Regions from separate parts of the Muriventricola aceti genome, predicted to be linked through region 2. Evidence: a T-box and tRNA genes for the amino acid it is inferred to sense, from the RefSeq annotation. Region 2 holds a T-box; the other holds one or more tRNA genes.

Region 1 (3,406 bases), on a different contig from region 2:
GGGTTGAACACCGCCTCCTGGTGCGCCGCGTCCCGATAGACATAGGGGGCGTCAAAGGCTCCCAGCCTGGGATCCAGGTCGCCAGCAGAGGAGGGCACATACTGAATGAAGTCCACAATGCCAGCTTGGAGCGGCTGCATATCGTAGCCGCACAGGGTGTTGTCAAAGTAGCATTGAACTTCCAGCTCGCCTTTTGTGTACTCATATACCTTGTCGGCAAAAAGCTGTTCCCAGATGCCGGCATCGGAGGATGCGGAGTTCTGATCGGTGAATTTTAATACCCGGGGCTCGTTGTTGCTGCCGGAGTCCCCGCTTCCGCAACCGGCCAGCACTGGGAGCAACAAGACGGCAGAAAGCAGGGATGCAAGGTTCCTTTTTAGTTTCATTTTTGATTCTCCTTTCTTACATTAATTATGATGGCGGAAACATTTCTTTCCCCTACACCATCTAATCTAATTTCTGCTTATCTTGGCACTTGGTATTTGGCATTTGGCGTTTGGCATACCAAAAATAGCAACTTATTTATACATCAACTACACCAAAAAGTCAACCCAAATCAGGCGAATTTTCTATATTATCCAAATATTATCGATATTATTTGTCTATTGTAACGAACTCTTCTTGAAGCTTGGTATCCAGATTCGCCGGATCAAAGCCAAGGTGTCCCGGCAGCGAGAGCATTCGCTGCCTCCATGCGCTGTAGTGTTCCGACAGGTACCGGCACGCATTTTCATAGTCCCCGCTCTCCATGCACTTCAGAATGGCAAGGTGCTCCTGAGCAAAAGCATTGCCGTCCTTTCCACTGTATTTCATGCTAAGGATAGAAGCTCGGGTCACCTTTTCGTTGATCTCCTCCGAAAAGGTAAATAAGATGCTATTCCCGGATTTTCGATTGATATAGCGGTGAAAGCTGGTATCCAGCGCCATGATGCTGTAATAGGAACCGTGATCCTGCTTGGTAACGTCCATCATCTCCTGGAGGATGCCATGCAGGTGGGCAAAGTCCTCCGGTGTATATTTATAAAAGGCCAGCTCAAAGCCGAGCATGTCGATGGGCTCCCGAATCTCCAGCAGTTCCAGAATGTTCCGCCACAACAGAGGAGCAACCATGCGTATTTTTCCGTTCTGCTCCACCCAGCCTTCCTTCTCCAAAAGGGTCAGCGCATCTCGCAGCGGCGTCCGGCTCACCCCCAGCATGGAGGCAAATTCCCGTTCGTTGACGTTGCTTCCCGCTTTCAGCTTGCCTGTAATGATCAGCGATTTGATCTGCTGATAGATTTTCGTGCTGTAGCTTTTGTTCTTTTCGATTTTTTCTAAATACTGTACCATATCCTACTTCTCCATGCTTCTGGCTCAATCCCAAAAATATTCTGCTGTACCCAGCGGCAAATCCTGCATTTCTCATGCCAATTATTATATTTTTTATATCACGTTCTCTATAATATGTCAATTCCAGGATATTTCCGGCGGCTTCTCACTTGATCCCATGAATGCGGTAACGCATCAAAATTTTCCTTACCTTTACACAAAAGCAAGCCAATTATATCAAAAAATGGAAAATTCTCTAAGCAGCCTTTGGCGGTCACAATGAACAGAATAAAAGGCAATATAATTTCCTCAACTAAATTTTGTTGCAAATTTGTCAACCAATCATGACAAAGACATTTTTATATTTTTTCAAAATTTAAATTTCGGGGTTGACATCGCTCTGTTTTCTGTTATAATACCATTTGTCGCTGCGAGTGTAGCTCATCTGGTAGAGCGCCACCTTGCCAAGGTGGAGGTAGCGAGTTCGAGCCTCGTCACTCGCTCCAAGTGGAAAGACACGACATATGTCGTGTCTTTCTTTTTGAATTTTCGTGCCCAGCCACTGTCCCTTCAGGGCAGGTCAGCGGTCCCTTATTCAGCCCTGTGGTAAAGGGTTACGCTCCCCTTTACTTCACCAAAGAAAGGAATCGGAAGTATGGAACTCTTACACAAGTGGAACCATATCAGCCTAGTCAAACGGATCATCGTGGGACTTATTCTGGGCGCCGCTCTAGGCGCCCTCCTGCCTCAGGCCTCCGTCATCGGTATCCTGGGCACTCTGTTCGTCAATGCCTTGAAGGCTCTGGCCCCTCTGCTGGTCTTTTTCCTCGTCCTTCACTCCCTCTCACAGCATAAAAAGGGAGCTAAGAGCAACATGTCCGCTGTGATCGTCTTTTATCTGATTGGCACCTTTCTGGCCGCGCTGTGCGCCGTGGTGACCAGCTTTCTCTTTCCCTCCACTCTGATTTTAGTCGAGCAGGCCGAGCAGGCTGCCCCTGGCGGCATCGCTGACGTGCTCCAGAATCTGCTGAACAGCGCCGTAAGCAACCCCATCTCCGCCATCGCTGAAGCAAACTATATTGGCGTGCTGCTGTGGGCCGTTGTCTTTGGACTAGCCATGCGTGAGGCCGGCGAGGGCACCAAGACTGTACTGGGCGACATCTCCAATATGCTGTCCTCCGCAATCCGATGGGTCATTAGCTGCGCCCCCTTCGGCATCCTAGGGCTTGTCTATACCACGGTATCCGATACCGGCTTTGAGTCCTTTCTGAATTATGGCCGGCTAATTCTGGTCTTAGTAGGCTGTATGCTCCTGGTAGCTCTGGTCGTCAACCCCATCATTGTCTACCTGGCTATTCGGAAAAATCCCTATCCCCTGGTCTTTCGATGTCTGAAGGACAGCGGCATCATGGCTTTCTTTACCCGCAGCTCGGCGGCTAATATCCCGGTGAATATGAAGCTGTGTGAAGACTTGGGTCTGGATAAGGAGAAGTACTCCGTTTCCATTCCCCTGGGAGCTACTATTAACATGGCTGGCGCTGCCATCACTATCACCATCCTTACCCTGGCCGCCGCCAACACGCTGGGTATCTCTGTGGACTTTCCCACTGCCCTCCTGCTGAGTTTGGTTTCCTCTGTGGCCGCCTGTGGCTCCTCCGGCGTGGCGGGAGGCTCGCTGCTCCTCATCCCAATGGCCTGCAGTATGTTCGGTATCTCCAGCGACATAGCCATGCAGGTGGTCGGCATCGGCTTTATCATCGGTGTCATTCAGGACTCCTGTGAAACCGCACTTAACTCCTCCTCCGATGTGCTGTTCACTGCCGCGGCCGAGTTCCGCGGCCGCAGGAAAGCCGGACTGGATATGGGGTATTGATGGAGGGGACCCATTCCTCCATACGTCTAAAACAGTGGGTTAAATATAATAAGGAGGCACTGCCCTGGATTTTCCGGGCAGTGCCTCCTTTTTTATCTTGTCCCATTGACAAAGTGAGGAAACATACGCCTTAAACCTCTTGCGGCGCCTCACCTGAAGCCCTGAAAACCTTTGCGGCTCTAGCGTTCTCGGCTCTCCGATCCTCGATGGCCTCCTTCAGAAGCA
Region 2 (3,406 bases):
GGTCAAACCGGAGAAGTTTGAGGACGCCTCCGCCATCGCCGACCATCTGCGGGAGAAGCGAACGGTGGTGCTGAACCTGGAGTCCACCAACAAGGAGATCGCCCGCCGCCTGCTGGACTTCCTGTCCGGCGTGGCCTACGCCAACGAGGGCAAGATCAAAAAGGTGGCCATCTCCACCTATATCATCACCCCTTACAACGTGGATATCCTGGGCGACCTGATCGACGAACTGGAGAACAACGGGCTATATTTCTGAGATCGCCGCCCAAGCCCCGTCACGGATGGGGCGGCGCGGCAAGCGCCGTAAATTGGAAGGGCCGGCATACCCGTCGGCCCGCTTCCCTTTTGGCAGTAGAAAGATTTTAGGAGGGATCACACTATGCTTACGCCCCAGGAAGTGTCTGAGCGCGCCTTTCAAAAGGCCACCTTCAACGGCTACAATATGTCCCAGGTGGACGAATTTTTGGATATTCTGACGGCGGATTACTCCGCCCTGTACAGCGAGAACGCCGTGCTGAAAAGCAAGATGAAGGTGTTGGCCGACAAGGTGGAGGAGTACCGGGCCACCGAGGACGCCATGCGGCAGGCCTTTATGATCGCCCAGCGCCGGGCGGATGATCTGGTCCGGGAGGCGGAGCAGAAGCGTGCCGCCCTGATCCACGAGGCGGAGGGCGAAGCGCGCCAGCGTATGGAGAGCATTACCAAGGAGGTGGAGGCGGAGGAGTTCCGGCTTCAGCAGGCCAAGAACGCCACCGCCGCCTTTGTGGATAAGCTGCGGGCCATCCACGCCAAGCAGGAGGAATTTTTGGACCAGCTGGGCGAGATGTGTCCCGACGCCCAGCCCCAGCCGGCCCCTGATCCGGTGGAGGAAACGGTGTCCGAGATAGACGACAATGTTCAGCGATTGCTGAACCAGGCCATGCTGGAGGCCACGGCGGAGAATTTGAAGGCCCGCCAGGAGGCGGAGGAGGAGCCTGAGGATCTGGAGGATACCGCCGAGTTTGGCCCCGTGTCGGGCGGCGAGGCGGAGGACGAAGATGAGGAGGATCTGCCCCCAGTCCGGGGCAGCCGCATTAACTTCGGTGAGCTCCAGTTCGGCCGAGACTATGAGATCAAATGAAGAGAGCCGGACTTGTCCGGCGTGAAATAAGCGGCCTCTCAACCGATTTCCGGCTGAGAGGCCGCTTCACGCTGTCCATCTTCCGCGCCGCCGCGGAGGAGGGTAAAGATGGGCTCCTCCTGAGGCGGGGTCCCCCCCGCCGCCTGCCATCCAGCGGCAAAGGCCAGACGGGCCAGGGTGAACATCTGGTTCGCCGCCTCGTCATAGTCCCTCCGCTCTAAAAAGCAGGAGAAGGCGGCTTCAAAATCATTGGAATACATATGCATCACCTCTTTTAGTACGATTATAGGCGATTCGATAGGATTCGTCAATATTAAATACTATTTGATAGTATAGTCGTATATGGTGATAAGTATGAAGCCGCTTAAAACAAAAATCAGTATTACATTGGATGACCCGGTACTGGAGCAGACAAAGCGTCTGGCTGAAAGAGAGGACCGCTCTTTGTCCAGCTATATCAATCTGCTCCTGAAGGCCCATCTGGAGCGGATGGAAAAAAACGGGGCTGACGGGGCGAAAAAACCGTAAATTCCCTTGACAACGGATAAAAACTGTCATACAATACGCTTCAAAGCAAGGACAGAGAATAGTACCCAGCGGCGGGGCTTCAGAGAGAGGATGGCTGGTGAAAATCCTCCAAAGCCGCGAAGGGAAGGCGCCTCTGGAGCGCGGGCAGGAAATGGCCCGCCGGTCCCCCCGCCGTTACCGGGAACGAAGCGCGTGTCAGCCAGACACGAATTCAGGTGGAACCGCGGATATTTGTAACATATTCGCCCTGAGCCCCAAGGGCTCGGGGCGCTTTTTTTGCTCTGAGCCAATCAAACAGTATGATGAAAAGGAGCAGTTACCATGAAAAACACCAAAAAGACCATGGAGAAGATCGTCAACCTGTGTAAGGGCCGGGGCTTCATTTTCTCCGGCAGCGAGATCTACGGCGGACTGGCCAACACCTGGGACTACGGTCCCCTGGGTGTGGAGCTGAAAAACAATGTGAAAAAGGCATGGTGGAAGAAGTTCGTTCAGGAGAACCCCTACAACGTGGGCCTGGACGCCGCCATTTTGATGAATCCCCAGGTGTGGGTGGCCTCCGGCCACGTGGGCGGCTTCTCCGACCCCCTGATGGACTGCAAGGAGTGTAAGGAACGCTTCCGCGCCGACAAGGTCATCGAGGATTGGTGCCAGGAGAACAGCTTTGACCTGGGCCACAGCGTGGACGCCATGAGCCAGGCCCAGATGAAGGAGTTTGTGGAGGAGCACAACATCCCCTGCCCCTCCTGCGGCAAGCACAACTGGACCGACATCCGCCAGTTTAACCTGATGTTCAAGACCTTCCAGGGTGTTACCGAGGACGCAAAAAACACCGTCTACCTCCGCCCCGAAACCGCCCAGGGCATCTTTGTCAACTTCCAGAACGTCCAGCGCACCACCCGCCGGAAGCTGCCCTTCGGCGTGTGCCAGGTGGGCAAGTCCTTCCGCAACGAGATCACCCCCGGAAACTTCACCTTCCGTACCCGTGAATTTGAGCAGATGGAGCTGGAGTTCTTCTGCACCCCCGGCACCGAGCTGGAATGGTTCGCCTACTGGAAGGACTTCTGCCATCAGTGGCTGTTGAACCTGGGCATGAGGGATGAGAATTTACGCCTGCGGGACCACGACCCGGAGGAGCTGTCCCACTACTCCAACGCCACCACTGACTTTGAGTTCGTATTCCCCTTCGGCTGGGGCGAGCTGTGGGGCGTGGCCAGCCGGACCAACTTCGACCTGACCGCCCACCAGAACACCTCCGGCAAGGACATGACCTACTTCGACCAGGAGAAGAACGAGCACTATATCCCCTATGTGGTGGAGCCCTCCCTGGGCGCCGACCGGGTGACACTGGCCTTCCTGGTGGACGCCTATGACGAGGAGGTGGTGGATGCCGAGAAGAACGATGTCCGCACTGTCCTGCGCCTCCACCCTGCCCTGGCCCCCTTCAAGTGCGCCGTGCTTCCCCTGTCCAAGAAGCTGGCCGACAAGGGCCGGGAGATCCAGGCCGAGCTGTCCAAGTATTTCATGGTGGACTACGACGACGCCGGCTCCATCGGCAAGCGTTACCGCCGGCAGGACGAGATCGGCACCCCCTACTGCATCACCGTGGACTTCCAGACCGTGGGCAGCGACACCGATGAGGCGGACAACGCCGTTACCATCCGGGACCGGGACACCATGGAGCAGGTCCGTGTTCCCATCAGCGAGCTGAAGGGCTGGCTGGAGGAGAAGCTGGCCTATTAAGCAGACGGCCGCCAC

Evidence for each region. The T-box of region 2 lies ahead of OCV64_RS05810 (glycine--tRNA ligase). A T-box ahead of a tRNA ligase gene usually reads a tRNA of that ligase, here a tRNA-Gly.
Region 1: it has a tRNA-Gly gene. The T-box ahead of OCV64_RS05810 (glycine--tRNA ligase) is inferred to sense a tRNA for this amino acid. The anticodon was not compared.

The regions. Positions count from the first base shown of each region.
Region 1 covers NZ_JAOQKF010000002.1:100,679-104,084, forward strand. The annotation lists gene OCV64_RS02550 (TRAP transporter substrate-binding protein) at 1-386, opposite strand, end outside; gene OCV64_RS02555 (GntR family transcriptional regulator) at 595-1,329, opposite strand; tRNA gene OCV64_RS02560 (tRNA-Gly) at 1,739-1,814, shown strand; gene sstT (serine/threonine transporter SstT) at 1,964-3,181, shown strand; gene OCV64_RS02570 (V-type ATP synthase subunit D) at 3,312-3,406, opposite strand, start outside.
Region 2 covers NZ_JAOQKF010000004.1:97,553-100,958, reverse strand. The annotation lists gene OCV64_RS05830 (cell division protein SepF) at 1-256, shown strand, start outside; gene OCV64_RS05825 (DivIVA domain-containing protein) at 380-1,120, shown strand; gene OCV64_RS05820 (hypothetical protein) at 1,159-1,380, opposite strand; gene OCV64_RS05815 (ribbon-helix-helix domain-containing protein) at 1,475-1,648, shown strand; T-box leader at 1,688-1,901, shown strand; gene OCV64_RS05810 (glycine--tRNA ligase) at 1,970-3,391, shown strand.